Regions from separate parts of the Streptomyces sp. NPDC101165 genome, predicted to be linked through region 1. Evidence: riboswitches for the same ligand, from Rfam matches in the RefSeq annotation. Region 1 holds a riboswitch; the other holds the start of a gene.
What was found. Region 1 has a riboswitch for cyclic di-AMP ahead of ACIRVH_RS28840 (LysM peptidoglycan-binding domain-containing M23 family metallopeptidase). Riboswitches for the same ligand answer to the same signal wherever they lie in the genome.
Positions count from the first base shown of each region.

Region 2: linked by a shared signal. The riboswitch ahead of ACIRVH_RS29755 (transglycosylase family protein) and the one ahead of ACIRVH_RS28840 (LysM peptidoglycan-binding domain-containing M23 family metallopeptidase) in region 1 are both predicted to bind cyclic di-AMP.

Region 1 is NZ_JBIWPG010000014.1:114,598-122,033, forward strand. It holds gene ACIRVH_RS28825 (Glu/Leu/Phe/Val dehydrogenase dimerization domain-containing protein) at 1-794, shown strand, start outside; gene ACIRVH_RS28830 (TetR/AcrR family transcriptional regulator) at 889-1,509, shown strand; gene ACIRVH_RS28835 (SGNH/GDSL hydrolase family protein) at 1,583-2,368, opposite strand; gene ACIRVH_RS28840 (LysM peptidoglycan-binding domain-containing M23 family metallopeptidase) at 2,631-3,596, opposite strand; cyclic di-AMP (ydaO/yuaA leader) riboswitch at 3,601-3,763, opposite strand; gene ACIRVH_RS28845 (alpha-galactosidase) at 4,067-6,151, opposite strand; gene ACIRVH_RS28850 (tyrosine-protein phosphatase) at 6,323-7,120, shown strand; gene ACIRVH_RS28855 (DUF6126 family protein) at 7,127-7,249, opposite strand; gene ACIRVH_RS28860 (helix-turn-helix domain-containing protein) at 7,246-7,436, opposite strand, start outside.
Region 2 is NZ_JBIWPG010000015.1:58,983-66,418, forward strand. It holds gene ACIRVH_RS29735 (exopolyphosphatase) at 1-474, opposite strand, end outside; partial or broken gene ACIRVH_RS29740 (DUF501 domain-containing protein) at 679-1,080, opposite strand; gene ACIRVH_RS29745 (septum formation initiator family protein) at 1,109-1,585, opposite strand; gene eno (phosphopyruvate hydratase) at 1,735-3,021, opposite strand; gene ACIRVH_RS29755 (transglycosylase family protein) at 3,396-4,076, opposite strand; cyclic di-AMP (ydaO/yuaA leader) riboswitch at 4,081-4,249, opposite strand; gene ACIRVH_RS29760 (transglycosylase family protein) at 4,433-5,470, opposite strand; gene ACIRVH_RS29765 (cytochrome P450) at 5,667-6,944, opposite strand; gene ACIRVH_RS29770 (tetratricopeptide repeat protein) at 6,941-7,436, opposite strand, start outside.

The sequences.
Region 1 (7,436 bases):
CCTCCGTGCAGGCCGTGTACCCGCTGCTGGACGACGAGGCGGCGGCCCGCGAGCGGCTCGCGCACGCCTTCGCGGTCGAGGTGGACGGCATCGGCCTGGACGAGCTGGCGGGCGGCTGCGGGGTCGCCGAGTCGGTGCTGGCCGCCCTGGACCGGGCGTCGGTGCCGTACCGGGGCACCCGGGTGGCCGTGCAGGGCCTGGGCACGATGGGCGGGGCCACGGCCCGCTTCCTCGCGCGCGCGGGCCTCACCGTGGTGGCCGTGGCCGACGTCAAGGGGACCGTCGCCAACCCGGAGGGGCTCGACGTGGAGGCGCTGCTGGCCGCGCGGGACTCCTACGGCACGGTCGACCGCTCCGTGCTGCGCCCCGGCGACCGTGAACTGCCCGGTGACGCGTGGCTGTCCGCTGAGGCGAAGGTGCTGGTGCCGGCCGCGGTGTCGTACGCGATCGGCACCGCCGAGCAGGAGCGGATCACCGCCCGCTGGATCGTCGAGGCGGCCAACATGCCCGTTCTGCCCGAGGCGGAGGCGCTGCTGACCGCGCGCGGGGTGACCGTACTGCCGGACGTGGTGGTCAACTCCGCCACGAACGCCTGGTGGTGGTGGACCCTGTTCGGCGACATCGGCCCGGACGCCGACGAGGCGTTCGCGCACATCCGCCGTGCGATGCGCGCCCTGGTCGACATGATGCTCACGCGCGCGGAGGCCGACGGTACGACCCCGCGCGCCGCCGCCCACGCCCTGGTCACCGACCGCCTGCCGGTGATCGCGGAGCGCTTCGGTTGGTACCGCTGACACAGGCCGTGCGCCCCTGGCCCGCGGCACCCGAAGTGGCCGAGGGAGCCAGCCCCTTGCGGCGCGGCCCCGAGCGACGGATTAGGGTGACCGCGTGGCGAGAGTGCGGTTGAGTGTGGCCGAGCGGCGGGAGGAGTTGCTGCGGGCCGCCATCGAGCAGATCGAGGCGCGGGGCGTGGCGGCGGTGCGGATCGCCGACGTGGCCTCCGCGCTGGGCGTGAGCAACGCGCTGGTGCTGTACCACTTCTCGACCAAGGAGAAGCTGGTCGCCGAGGCCTTCACCTACGCGGCCGCGGACGACCTCGCGCATCTGCGGGGGCTGCTGGACCGGCGTACCTCCGCGCTGCGCCGGCTGCGGTCCGCCGTGCGCTGGTACGCGCCCACAGGCCAGGCCAAGGGCTGGCGGCTGTGGATCGAGGGCTGGGCGGTGGCGCTGCGCGAGCCCGCCCTCCGGCAGGTCACCCTCGACCTGGACCTGCAGTGGAAGGCGGCGATCACCGAGGTCATCGCGGAGGGTGTGGCGGCGGGCGAGTTCGCGTGCGCCGACCCGGCGGGAGCGGCGCTGCGGCTCACCGCGCTCCTCGACGGTCTCGCGGTGCAGCTGACGTCGTACCCGGGCTCGGTGCCGCGGTCCCGGGCGCGGCAGTGGGCGGACGAGGCCCTGGCCCGGGAACTCGGGCTGGGCCGGGAGGCGTTGACCGAGCGGGAGCGGTGAGCTCCGGTCCGTGCGGTGGTACGGATGTGCCCCGCACCGCCGGAATCGCGGTGCGGGGCACGGATGTCGGCCGTCACGCCACCGACGCGATCCGCATCTTGATGTCGTCCGGCGACAGGGTGCCCTTCGCCGTCACGTGGTCCCCGGAGGACTCGCCGCGCAGCCGGCGGCCGATCCACGGGACGAGGTACTCACGGGCCCAGTGGACGTCGTCGCGGCGGACGTCCAGGGTGCCCCGGGGCGGGAGCGGCGGCCAGGGCTGCTCCGGGTCGGCCGGGATCTGCAGGCCGAGGGCCTGGCCGGCGCGCAGCGCCACGCGCGTGTGCCCCTCGGGTGAGAGGTGGAGCCGGTCGTCGTCCCACGCCCTGCGGTCCTGCACGGACTTCAGGGACCACAGGTCGAGCACGGGGCACCCGTACCGGTCGGCGATGGCGCGGACGTGCCCGTTGTAGGTGGCGATCTTGCCACGCAGATGCTTGAGCAGCGGGACGCCACGGGTGTCGAATCCGGTCGTCACGAGCACGGCGCCCGCGACCTCGGTGAGCTGGGACACGGCCCGCTCGAAGCGCTCGGCCACCTCGTCCGGGTCGGTGCCGGGCCGGATGATGTCGTTGCCGCCCGCGCAGAAGGACACGAGGTCCGGGGCGAGTTCGACGGCCTTCGGGAGTTGGTCCGCCATGATCTGGTCGAGCAGCTTTCCGCGCACGGCCAGGTTGGTGTACGCGAAGTCGCCCTCGGGACGCCGGTCCGCGAGCAGTACCGCGAACCGGTCGGCCCAGCCCACGAACGCCCCGTCGGGGCCGGGGTCGCCCACGCCTTCGGTGAAGCTGTCCCCCACCGCCACGTACGACCCGATCACTGATCTGTTGTCATTCTTCGAATCGTCTGCCACGTCGGACCATGATTCACCTTCGGATGTGACCTACGCGACCGTAGGCAGGGGTTGACGAACGGTGAGATGAGACACCCTTAAATGATGGGCCAATCCAGGAATAACGCCACGGTCAGGCGCGTTCACGGTGCGCACACGCCGAAGGCCGGACCCCGGGATCGGGGTCCGGCCTTCGGCGGCTTGTCAGGGCAGGTGTTTCTCAAAGAGGGGATCCCGCGGAGCGGGATCCTCACACGGCGACGCCGTGCGAGCGGAGGTAGCCGACCGGGTCGATGTCCGAGCCGTAGTTCGGCGTGGTGCGGATCTCGAAGTGCAGGTGCGGGCCGGTCACGTTGCCGGTCGCGCCGGACAGGCCGATCTGCTGGCCCGCGGTCACGGTCTGGCCGGCCGAGACGGAGAGCTGCGAGAGGTGGCCGTACTGGGCGTAGTAGCCGTCGTTCAGCTTGATGACGACCTGGTTGCCGTACGCGCCGCCCCACCCGGCGGAGACGACGGTGCCGGCGGCGACGGCCTTGAGCGGGGTACCGGTCGGCACGACGAAGTCGACGCCGGTGTGGTAGCCGCTGGACCACATGCTGCCGGCCACGTGGTAGCTGGTGCCGATGGTGGCACCCGCGACCGGGAGGGTGTAGCCGGTGGAGGGCACGGCGGGTGCGGAGGGCGCGGCGGGTGCGGAGGGCGCGGCGGGCACGGAGGGCGCGGAGGGTGCGGAGGGCGCGGAGGGTGCGGTGACGGCACCGGAGGCCTGGCCGGACTGGGACCGGGACGGGGATGCCGGCGCCGGGGCTGCGGGCTCGGTGTGCGGCCGGGCGGCCTTCGCGCCGAGCGACAGCTTCAGACCCGGGTGGATCAGCGAGGGGTTCTGGCCGACGGCCTGCCGGTTGTCGTCGTAGAGCCGCTGCCAGCCGCCGCTGACGTGCTGCGCGTCGGCGATCTTCGCGAGCCAGTCGCCGGACTTCACCAGGTAGGTGCGCACACCCGAATTCCGCTGCGCGGCCGCCTTCTTCACGGCCGCCTTTTCCACGGCCGGAAGGGACTGCACGGCCTTTCCGGAAACGGACTGCGTGGTGGCGGCGTGCGCTCCGGTGGCCCCGAGGAGCGGCAGGGCCAGCGCGGCACCGCCGGTTCCGGCGACCGCTATCGAGCGGGTGAAACGCGGGGGCTTGGGACGGCGGTGCTTACCCTTCGCGGGCATGGCGCATTCCTCTCCGGCGCCTGCGAGGTGAGCTGACGGGTTCGGGCTGGAGCTGCCCGGCCGCGCAGTGCGCGGCTGCACCCCAGCCTGTCCCGGAGACCGGGACAGGCAGTCATACCTGGTGGGTCCCCCGCTCCTGCCGAACACGGGTGAAGTGTGTGGGGACTCCGGGCGGCGGCAGGATTCGGCGTTCCGTCCGGATTGGTGGCGAACGTAAGCGAGCAAGACGCACCCGGACAAGCACCTTGTTCCAGGCGTCGGGGTTCCAAATGATCGAATTCGGGAATTCACGGTCACTCTCCGTGAATTCTTGAATCTCCCCCCTTTTCAATTTCCTTCGCCTTTATGGGGATTACATGGACATGACGCGCGACACACGGTCACGAATATGACGCTCCTCACGCGCCGATCCCCCACACTCCCTTATTTCAGGTCGACTTTGAACGAAGGCTCCAATTGGGACAGACAGCTCAGATGCGGCGTAGCCGGAGAACCGTCGCATCCAGGTCGCTCTTCAGCCCGGTGCGCAGCCCGTGGTGCAGCAGTACCGCCCCTCGGTGCACTTCGCCCGTTTCGCGGCATTCGTACGACGCCCTCGGGTCGAGTCCGCGCAGCCGCAGCGCCGGCACCGGCTCGCCGTAGTGCTGCGCCTGGAGGCAAGCGAGGACCACGGTCTCGTCCCCGAGGACGTACTGGACGGCGCTGAGACCGCCCGCCGGGGGCCGCAGCCGGTACTGGTCGCCGCGTTGGACCACCGGCCGGATCTCCTTGTAGAGGTCCACCCAGCGACGGGCCTCGGCCAGCTCCTCCCCGGTCCACTCGGTCAGGTCGCCGCCGACGCCGAGCACCCCGGCCATCGAGCTGACGAAGCGGAACCGCAGCGAGCTCTCCCGCCCGTTGAGCTGGGTGTTCGGACTGTCGGTGACCCAGGCGGCCATGACCCGCGCCGGATGGATCTGACTGAAGCCGTGCTGGATGGCGAGCCGGTCGAGCGGGTCGGTGTTGTCGGAGGTCCACACCTGGTCGGTGCGGCTCATCACACCGAGGTCGATCCGCCCGCCGCCGCCCGAGCAGGACTCGAAGGCGACCGAGGGATGGGCGGCGCGCAACCGGTCCAGCAGGGCGTACAGGGCGCGGACATGGTCGACCCACAGTCGCTGCGGGTACGGCTCACCCGGCCAGCCGGCGTCGGTGAAGCAGCGGTTGAAGTCCCACTTCACGTAGTCGATCGGGGCGCTCGACAGGAGGGTGTCCAGCTGCTCCCAGAGGTACTCCTGAACATCCTCGCGGGCGAGGTTGAGGACGAGCTGGTTGCGTAGTTCCGTCCGCTTACGTCCCGGTTCGTACTGCACCCAGTCGGGGTGGGCGCGGTAGAGGTCGCTGTCGGGGTTGACCATCTCCGGCTCGACCCAGATGCCGAACTGCATGCCCAGGCCGTGCACCTGGTCGGCGAGGGGCTTGAGGCCGTGCGGAAAGCGGTCGGGGTTGGGCGTCCAGTCACCGAGGCCCGCCCGGTCGCTGGTCCGGGCACCGAACCAGCCGTCGTCCACGACGAACAGCTCGACGCCGATCTCGGCGGCCCGCCGGGCGAGGGCGGTCTGCTGTTCCTCGGAGATGTCGAAGTTGGTCGCCTCCCAGGAGTTGAACAGCACCGGCCGGTCCTGCTCCGCGTCCGGGATGACGTACGCCCGCTGGTAGGCGTGCCAGGTGCGGCTGGCCCCGCCGAAGCCGCCGTCGCTCCACAGGCCGGCGAAGACGGGGGTGGTGTACGACTCCCCCGGCTGGAGCAGCAGCAGGCCGGAGTCGTCGTATCCGGCGCCGCCGGTGATCTGCACGCGCGCGTCCGGGAGTTGGGCGACGGCGATCCGCCAGGACCCGGACCAGCCGAGCGCGCAGCCGTAGACCTCGCCGCGCTCCTCGGTCGCGTCGGTGTCCAGCGCGACCCAGGGCAGGTGCTGGTGGCCGGTGTGGCCGCGGCGACTGCCGATGATCTTCTCGCCGTAGGTGAGCGGCGCGGTGGTCAGCAGCGACTCGGCGGCCCAGCGGCCGTGCAGCTGGGACAGCCGCCAGCCCTCGCGGTCGGGCAGGGTCCAGGTCGCGGCGTCGGCGCGCAGCAGCTCCGCGCGCGCGTGCGAGCCGTTCTCCACGGTCACCCGGCGCTCCACGACGTCCCCGCGCATCCGGTAGTGCAGGGTGACGGCGAGCCCGTCGTCGTCGAAGCACAGCCGCAGCTCGTCACCGTCGGCGCCGCCCTCGGTGTCGAACGACACGAAGCGCCACTCGGTGCCGCGCCGCTCCTCGGTGCGCACGGACAGGGCCGGACGGACGAAGCGGGGGCCGCCCTCGACGGGGTACTCCTCGCGGCCGTCGAGCGGGGACTCGAAGGGCCAGTAGGCGGGCAGCGGGCTCACCGCCAGGGCCTCGGCGTCGGCGAGCTCGATCCGTGGCCCCCAGTGCAGGTGCAGCAGTTCGTCCGCCCCGGTGAGATGCAGCGCATAGCTGCTGCCGGGGCCCGACAGGAGCCACGTACGACCGTCTTCGGCGATGTCCACCATCGAGACCTCACAGGTGCCAACAGATCCGCTCAAGTGCGAACATCATTAGGCCCCGCAGCCCCTGGTGGCAACGCCTGTGGACAACTCATTGCCCGAGGAAATCGATGTCGTATCGTCGACGGAGTGCCCGTCGACGAGCCGCGCCGGCGGGGCCGACCGGGAGGAGCCCCCGTGACGCAGCAGGTCCCCTCGACCGAGCCCGAGCTGGCCGGAGTGCGCAATTTCCGCGATGTGGGCGGACTGCCGACCGTGGACGGACGGCGGGTGCGCCCCGGAGCGCTGTTCCGCAGCGGCCACCTCGCGCACGCCACCGAGGAGGACGCGGCCTTCCTCTCGTCCCTGGGCCTGCACACGATCTTCGACTTCCGTAACGCCGCCGACCAGAAGCTGGAGGGCCCGGACGTCGAGCTGCCCGGCGTGCGGAACGTGAACCTGCCGCTGAGCGACCCGGCGGACGGCGCCGAGTTCTGGAAGATGGTCCGCGACGGCGACATCGAGCAGCTGCGCGGCATCCTCGCGGACGGCAAGGCGGCGGCCCGGATGGTCGCCTCGTACCGGACGATCGTCAAGGAGCGCACCGCCGAGCACTCCCGGGTGCTGCACGCGATCGCCGAGGACAGCGTGCCCGCGCTGATGCATTGCGCCGCGGGCAAGGACCGCGCGGGCATCTCCATAGCCGTCACGCTCCTGGCCGTGGGCGTGGAGCGCGATGCCGTCATCGCCGACTACCTGGAGTCCAACGCCAAGCACCGGCGCTACAAGGTCCGTCGCAACGGCAGCGCGGACACCGCGTACACGCCCGAGGTGATGGAGCTGCTCAGCCCGCTCTTCGACGCGCGCGCCGAGTATCTGCAGGCGGCCTTCGCGGGCATCGAGGAGACGTGGGGCGGCACCGACGCCTACTTCGCGCAGGGGCTGGGTGTCACCCCGGAGACCCGGGAGCGACTGCGGGAGCGCCTGCTGGACTGACGGTGGTCAGCCCTTGGCGCCCAGGGCGAACAGCAGGTAGAGGAACGCGGCGAACAGGTGGCCGACGGCGATGTAGATGATCAGCCGGATCCACAGCGAACGGGGGAACCTCTCCTCGATGTTGCTCATGGCAGCTCTCCAGTCAGTGGGCCCAGGCACAGTGTGGCCGTGGGACTCTGCAGCAGGGTGTGGACGAACAGCAGCTCCACGCCGTCGGGGTCCTCGGCGGCGAGGCGGTGCGGGGTGAGCGAGTCGAAGTGCGCGCTGTCGCCGGGTGCGAGCAGGTGCGTGGTGTCGCCGAGGCGCAGCCTGAGCC
Region 2 (7,436 bases), on a different contig from region 1:
GGAGCCGCCGCCGATGTCGACCACCAGGTAGGGCCTGGCGAGGTCGTCAAGGCCCTTCAGTTCCCTCGTGGCACCGGTGAAGGAGAACTCGGCCTCCTGGTCGCCGCTGATGACCTCGGGCTCGACACCGAGGATGTCGACGACACCGCTCACGAAGTCGTCGCGGTTCTCGGCGTCCCGGGAGGCGGAGGTGGCGACGAACCGCACCTTGGTGGCGCCGAGTTCACGGATGACCTCCGCGTACTCACGGCAGGCCGCGAAGGTCCGCTCCAACGCCTCGGGCGCCAGCCGGCCGGTGCGGTCCACGTCCTGGCCGAGCCGCACGATCGTCATGCGCCGGTCCAGCTCCAGCAGCTCACCGGTCGCCCCCGCGCCGGAGGCGCTGTCGGATGCAGCCACGTCCGCGACGAGCAGCCGGATCGAGTTCGTACCGCAGTCGACGGCCGCGACACGCGAGAAGCCCTCGGGGACCAGCGGCTTGGCGGCGAAGAAGCCGCTGCGGACCTCGGCGGGGTCGAAGACCGCGCCCTGCTCGCCCGGGTGCTCGTCCGCCGGGTCGGGCGCCTCGAGCGGCTGCACGCACGGCCCCTTGCGCCACCACTCCGGCAGCATGGCGATCGCCTCGTCGCCGAGCGGGTTCACGCCCGGGCCGGCGGCCAGCGAGTGGCCCACGAGGACGTGCAGGCACTTCACCCGGTCCGGCATGCCGCCCGCGCTCGGGAAGCCCTCCAGCACCTCGATCTCGTCCCGGCGCCGGATGTAGTCCTCGTGCGCGGCCCGGTACGCGGCGGCCAGCTCGGGGTCGTTCTGCAGCCGCTCCGTCATCTCCTTCATGACGCCGTCCGCCTCCAGCGTGCCGATCGCCGAGGCGGCGCGCGGGCACGTCAGGTAGTACGTCGTCGGGAAGGGCGTGCCGTCCGGCAGCCGCGGGGCGGTCTCCACGACGTCCGGCTGCCCGCACGGGCACCGGTGCGCGATCGCCCTCAGCCCGCGCGGCGGACGCCCGAGCTGCTGCTTGAAGGCCTCGACGTCCGCGTCGGTCGGCTCGGTACGCGGAGTGGGCGGCGGAGGCGTTTCCATGACTGTGTTCAGCTGTCTTTCTGTCGGTTCACTGGTCGGAGGCGTCGGACTTGTCGACCCCGTCCCAGACGTTCGCGTACCAGGGCCGGTGGGCGGCCCCGAGGTCGGCGCGGGACTGTTTGGCCGCGCCCGGGTCGATCACGACGTACCCGGTCTCACCGGGCATCACGTAGTGCAGCCGGCGCCGGATCTGCTGCTCTGCGTAGGCGTCGTCCTGCCAGCGCGCCTTGAGGTCGCGCAGCTGTTCCACGCGCTTGCGGGCCTGCTCCTGCTGCCGCTGCTGGTCGGCGATCTCGGCGCGCTGGGAGACGTACTGCCGCATCGGATAGGCGAGCGCGACGATCAGCGAGCACAGCACGAGAGCCAGCAGCGCGGCGCGGCCGGTGAGGCGGGAGCGGCGGGCCTGCCGCTTGGTCTGGGAGCGGTAGACGCGGGCCGCCGTCTGCTCGCCGAGCAGCTTGAGCCTGGTCGCGGTGGAGAACCGGTCCCGGTCCTTCACGGCCATGTCCCCGCCTCCCCTTCACACGCGCGTACGTCCCCGCACACGGTACGGGACCGAGTACGGGGACGTACGTACGACTGGCTAGGGCTTAGCCCGAGATGGGTCAGCCCCTGCTGTGCCCGCTGGTCCGCGGAGCGGACGTGCGGGAACGCTCAGCCCTTGAAACGGGGGAAGGCCGAGCGGCCGGCGTAGACCGCGGCGTCGTCGAGGATCTCCTCGATGCGCAGCAGCTGGTTGTACTTGGCGACGCGCTCGGAGCGGGCCGGGGCGCCGGTCTTGATCTGGCCGCAGTTGGTGGCGACGGCCAGGTCGGCGATGGTGACGTCCTCGGTCTCGCCGGAGCGGTGGGACATCATGCACTTGAAGCCGTTGCGCTGGGCCAGCTCGACGGCGTCCAGGGTCTCGGTCAGCGAACCGATCTGGTTCACCTTCACGAGCAGGGCGTTGGCGGTGCCCTCCTCGATGCCGCGGGCCAGGCGCTCCGGGTTGGTGACGAACAGGTCGTCGCCGACCAGCTGGACCTTGTCGCCGAGCTTGTCGGTGATGACCTTCCAGCCGGCCCAGTCGTCCTCGAACAGCGGGTCCTCGATGGAGACGAGCGGGTAGGCCGCCACGAGCTCCTCGTAGTACTCGGTCATCTCGGCGGCCGAGCGGGACTTGCCCTCGAACTCGTACTTGCCGTCCTTGTAGAACTCGGACGCGGCGACGTCGAGCGCGAGCGCGATCTGCTCACCGGGGACGTAGCCGGCCTGCTTGACGGCCTCGAGGATGAGGTCGAGGGCCTCGCGGTTGGAGCCGAGGTTCGGGGCGAAGCCGCCCTCGTCGCCGAGACCGGTGGACAGGCCCTTGCCCTTCAGGACCTTCTTGAGGGTGTGGTAGACCTCGGTGCCCCAGCGCAGGGCCTCGGAGAAGGACTCCGCGCCGATCGGGGCGATCATGAACTCCTGAATGTCCACGTTGGAGTCGGCGTGCGAGCCGCCGTTCAGGATGTTCATCATCGGCACCGGCAGCAGGTGCGCGTTCGGGCCGCCCAGGTAGCGGAAGAGCGGGAGGTCGCTGGCCTCGGAGGCGGCGTGGGCGACGGCGAGGGAGACGCCGAGGATGGCGTTGGCGCCGAGGGAGCCCTTGTTGTCGGTGGCGTCCAGGTCGAACATGGCCTGGTCGATCAGGCGCTGCTCGGTGGCGTCGTAGCCGACCAGCTCCGGGCCGATCTGCTCGATGACGGCGAGGACGGCCTTCTCGACACCCTTGCCCTGGTAGCGGTTCGGGTCACCGTCGCGCAGCTCGATGGCCTCGAAGGCACCGGTGGAGGCGCCGGACGGGACGGCGGCACGACCCGTGCTGCCGTCGTCGAGGCCGACCTCGACCTCGACCGTGGGGTTGCCTCGGGAGTCCAGGATTTCCCGGGCTACGACGACGTCGATGGACGGCACGAGCATCTCCTTCGTGGATGTGACGCTGGTTGTGCGGGGCTTGTGAGCCTTGCGCCTAGAGCCTAACCGTCCCGGGGGCGTCGGCCACCGACCGACCGTCCCGTGGACAGCGAGGGACAGGGAGACCGTACCTATTGTTCACGCTCGGAACAAAGAGGCTTGTGGATGAGGCCCGGCCGAAGAGTGGGGAAACAGGAGGGGCGACACAGGGGAAACGGGGCGGGGAGCAAGGTGGGGACACAAACAACCCCGTCCCGGCGCGTACGGGGGAACACGCGCCGGGACGGGGAGCCCGTGGGGACGGGGGGAAGACTCTCACGAGGCCTTCAGAGTGGGGGCAGGCCTTGTGAGAGCGCTGTGGTTCCGGTGGGAGCCAGGTGTCACTTCAGGTGCAGCTGCTGGCCCGGGTAGATGAGGTTCGCGTCCTCGACGATGCCCTTGTTCAGGTCGAACAGCTTCTTCCAGCCGCCCTTGACCTTGTGCTTCTCGGCGATCGTGCTGAGGGTGTCACCCTTGACCACCTTGTACTCGCCGTCGCCCTTCTTGACCTTCTTGCCGGTCGGGGTGGTGACGGTCTGGCTCGCGGCCGGACGCTCGGCGGAGCGGGAGGCGGCCTGCGGCTCGGTGGCGCGGGTGGTGGTCTTCGACGAGCTGCTGCTCGACGGGGCCGCCGCGGTGCCGCTGTACGGGGTGCTCGACAGGCCCGTGCCGCAGACCGGCCAGGCACCCTTGCCCTGGGCGGCGAGGACCTTCTCGGCGACGGTGATCTGCTGCTGCTTGGTGGCCAGGTCGGCGCGGGCGGCGTAGGCCGTGCCGCCGTAGGCGGCCCAGGTGGAGGCGGAGAACTGCACGCCGCCGTAGTAGCCGTTGCCGGTGTTGATCGACCAGTTGCCGCCGGACTCGCACTGGGCGACCGCGTCCCACTCGGAGGCGGTGGCGGCCGAGGCGCTGCCGGCCGCCATCAGCGGAGCGGCGACGACGGCGCCGGCGACACCGGCGAGCGCGATGACACGGGTGGCCTTGAACGGACGGCGGTGCTTGCCCTTGCCGGAGAACAGCATGGATCGATCCCCTCACCGACGCCTGCGAGGTGAGCTGTCGGGTTCGGGCCGGTTGAGTTGCCCGGCCGCGGCCCTTACGGGACGCGGCTTCACCCCAAGCCGGTACCGACATCAACTGCCGGTCCCGGCACTTACCTTGGGTCCCCCGCTCCTGCCTACGGCGCATGACGCGACGACTGTTCCCGGGCGGCCGCTGGCAGGACTCGGCGTTGCGGATGCCGGGGCTCGTGGTGACGAGCGGCCTTGACCGTAGACAGGCGATCGGCGGAATTTCAAAGACGATCAGGGCTTCTGAGACTCATCCCACACTTTCACCAAAACGGACATTCATGAGCGAAGCGGGGCGTCAACTCCCGCTACTTATCGCCCTTTTCGGTACCGACTTTCAGGGTCTGACCGGCACTGATGTGGTTCGGGTCGGCACCGATGGCCTTCTTGTTCTCGGCGTAGAGCGCGTGCCATCCGCCGTCGAGGTCAAGGGAGTCGGCGATGGAGACGAGGGTGTCGCCCTCGTGGACGGTGTAGGTACCCGCGTCGCGGCCGGAGTGACGACCCGACGGGGAGTCGTTCTGACCGGTTGTCGCGCTTTCGTCCGCACTGGCACCGCGGTGACGTCCGCCACTGCTGAGGGCGCCGGTGTCGACCAGGCTCCAAGAACCACTGGTCTGCCACGAATTGTCCGAGTCCTCCGTTGCGGGATCCGTGGTGACGGACCCGCCCCCCTGAGCGTTCCCGGAGTCGGGCGATGCGGATTTGTCGGACTTGGGAGCGTCTGTGCCCTTGCCGAAACCCTTGGAGTCGGCGCCCTCGTCGGCGCTCGGGGACGGCTTGCCCTTCGCGTCCGCGGAGGAGTCGGACGAGGGTGACGAGGAGGACGAATCCGGCAGGTCGGACGAGTCGGAATTCTCGTCGGAATCGGAATTTTCGTCCGAGTTGGACGAGTCCGAGGACTTGGAGGAGTCACCGGAGTGTGCCGAGTCGGAGCCCGAGACGCCCGTGTCGACGTCCACGGAGCCGGACTTCGAGCTCATACCGGCGAGCAGGGCGCAGGTGGCCCAGGGGGTGGTGCCCTGGTCGGCGAGGATCTTCTCGGCGACGGCGATCTGCTGCGAGCGGCTGGCCTGGTCGGCGCTGGAGGCGTACTTCGTGCCGCCGTACTTGTCCCAGTCGTCCGGGGATATCTGCAGGCCGCCGTAGTAACCGTTGCCGGTGTCGGCACTCCAGGAGCCGCCGCTCTCGCACTCGGCCACCTTGTCCCACGTGGTGCCGTCGGCCGCGTTGGCGCTCGCCGCGCCGAGGAGCGGGATGGCGATGGCGGAGCCGGTCACGCCGGCCGCGACGAGGAGGGCCGGAGCCTGACGGGGGCGACGGTGACGACCGTTCCCGGAGAGCATGCGGAAGCCTTTCGTGGGACAGCGGGGCCGGCGTGGCCGATGGAACTCGGGGGCCACGCTGATGAGTGAACGTATCGGCAGACGATCACTTGTCACAAGTTAATGCCGCGCAGATCACGTGAAGATCACAGTGGAGAGTGTCTGTCATGTTCGGCTGCGCGAACGTCTGCCCGCGTCCGGCCCGTTCGAGCCGTGCTCAGGGAGCGGGCGTGAACTCCACGGGAAGGGTGCGCAGGCCGCGCATGATGAGCCCGCCGCGCCAGCGCAGGTCGGCCGGGTCCGCCCCGAGCCGCAGATCGGGGAGGCGGGTGAGGAGGGTGGCGAGCGCGGTCTGGCCCTCCAGCCGGGCGAGCGGGGCGCCGAGGCAGTAGTGGATGCCGTGGCCGTAGCCGAGGTGCTGGTTGTCCCGGCGGGACAGGTCCAGGACGTCCGGGTCGGCGAACCGCTCCGGATCCCGGTCGGCGGCGGCGAGGACGACGAGCACCGGGTCCCCGGCGGCGATGTCCTGCCCGCCGATGGTGAGCGGCCGGGTGGCGAACCGCCAGGTGGCCAGCTCCACCGGGCCGTCGTAGCGCAGGAGTTCCTCGACGCCGGTCTCCAGGAGGTCCCGCTCCCCGGCGGCCAGGGACCGCTGCAGGCGGTGGCGCTGCTCGGGGTGGGTGAGCAGGGCGTAGGTGCCGTTGCCGATCAGGTTCACGGTCGTCTCGAACCCGGCGAACAGCAGGATGAACGCCATCGCGGCGGCCTCGTTCTCGGTGAGGTGCTCGCCGTGGTCGGAGGCGCGGATGAGGCCGGAGATCAGGTCCTCGCCCGGGGTCGGCTCGGCGGGCAGCGCCTCGCGCTTGCGGTGGATGAGGTCGGCGAGGTAGCCGCGCATCTTCTTGACGGACCGTGCGACCCCGCCCCGCGGCCCTCCCCCGTGCCGGATCATCATCCCGGCCCAGTCCCGGAAGTCGTCCTGGTCCTCGCGCGGGACGCCGAGCAGGTCGCAGATGGCGTAGATGGGGAGCGGGAACGCGAACTCGTGGATGAGGTCGGCCGAGCCCCGCTTCGCGAACTGGTCGATGAGGTGGTCGGTCAGCTCCTGCACCCGGGGCGCGAACTCGGCGACCCTGCGAGGGGTGAACGCCTTGCTGACCAGCCGGCGCAGGCGGGTGTGGTCCGGCGGGTCGATGTTCAGCAGATGCGTCATCAGCTCGGCCTTGCGCTCGCCCGGAATACCGGTCTTCCCCTTGGCGTGCGCGGGCTCGTCGTGATGCGCCGGGTTCTTGCTCAGCCGCTGGTCGGCGAGGGCCTGCTTGGCATCGGCATACCTCGTGACCAGCCAGGCCTCGACCCCGCTGGGCAGCCGGGTCCGGTGCACGGGGGCGTGCTCGCGGAGCCAGGCGTAGGCGGGGTAGGGGTCGCTGGCGAACTCCCAGGTGAAGAGGTCGGGGGCGGTCGGGGGGTGGGGGTGGCTGGGCTGGCTGGTCACTCCTCGACGGTATCCGGATCGCCGGTGGGGGTGTGGCCGGGTGGTGCGGGAAGCGATGCGGGGACGCCTTCCGGGTCCAGGGACGCCGCCCTGCGGAACCACTCCTCGGCCTCCGCGTCCTTCCCCTGCTTCCTCAGCAGCTCGGCCAGGCGCAGCTCGGCGTACACGGCTCCCCGTTCATGACCCTTGAGGTACCACGACAGAGCCTCCTCGTCCCGGCCGAGGTTCTCCAGCGCTTCGCCGAGGTTGACCGCCGCGGACGGGTCTCCGCCCTCGGCGGCCTGCCGGTAGAGGGGTTCCTTCTCGGTTTCGTCGGCGTCCTTCTCGGTGTCCAGATAGACGCCGAGGCAGTTCACGGCGCGGGCGTCACCCCATGCGGCGGCGTACCGGAGCCAGTCCTCGGCCTCCCGCTCGTGCCAGTAGTACAGGAGGTTGCCGAGGCTCCCCGCCACCTCACGGTGGCCCGCTGCGGCGGCCTTGCGGTACCAGCGC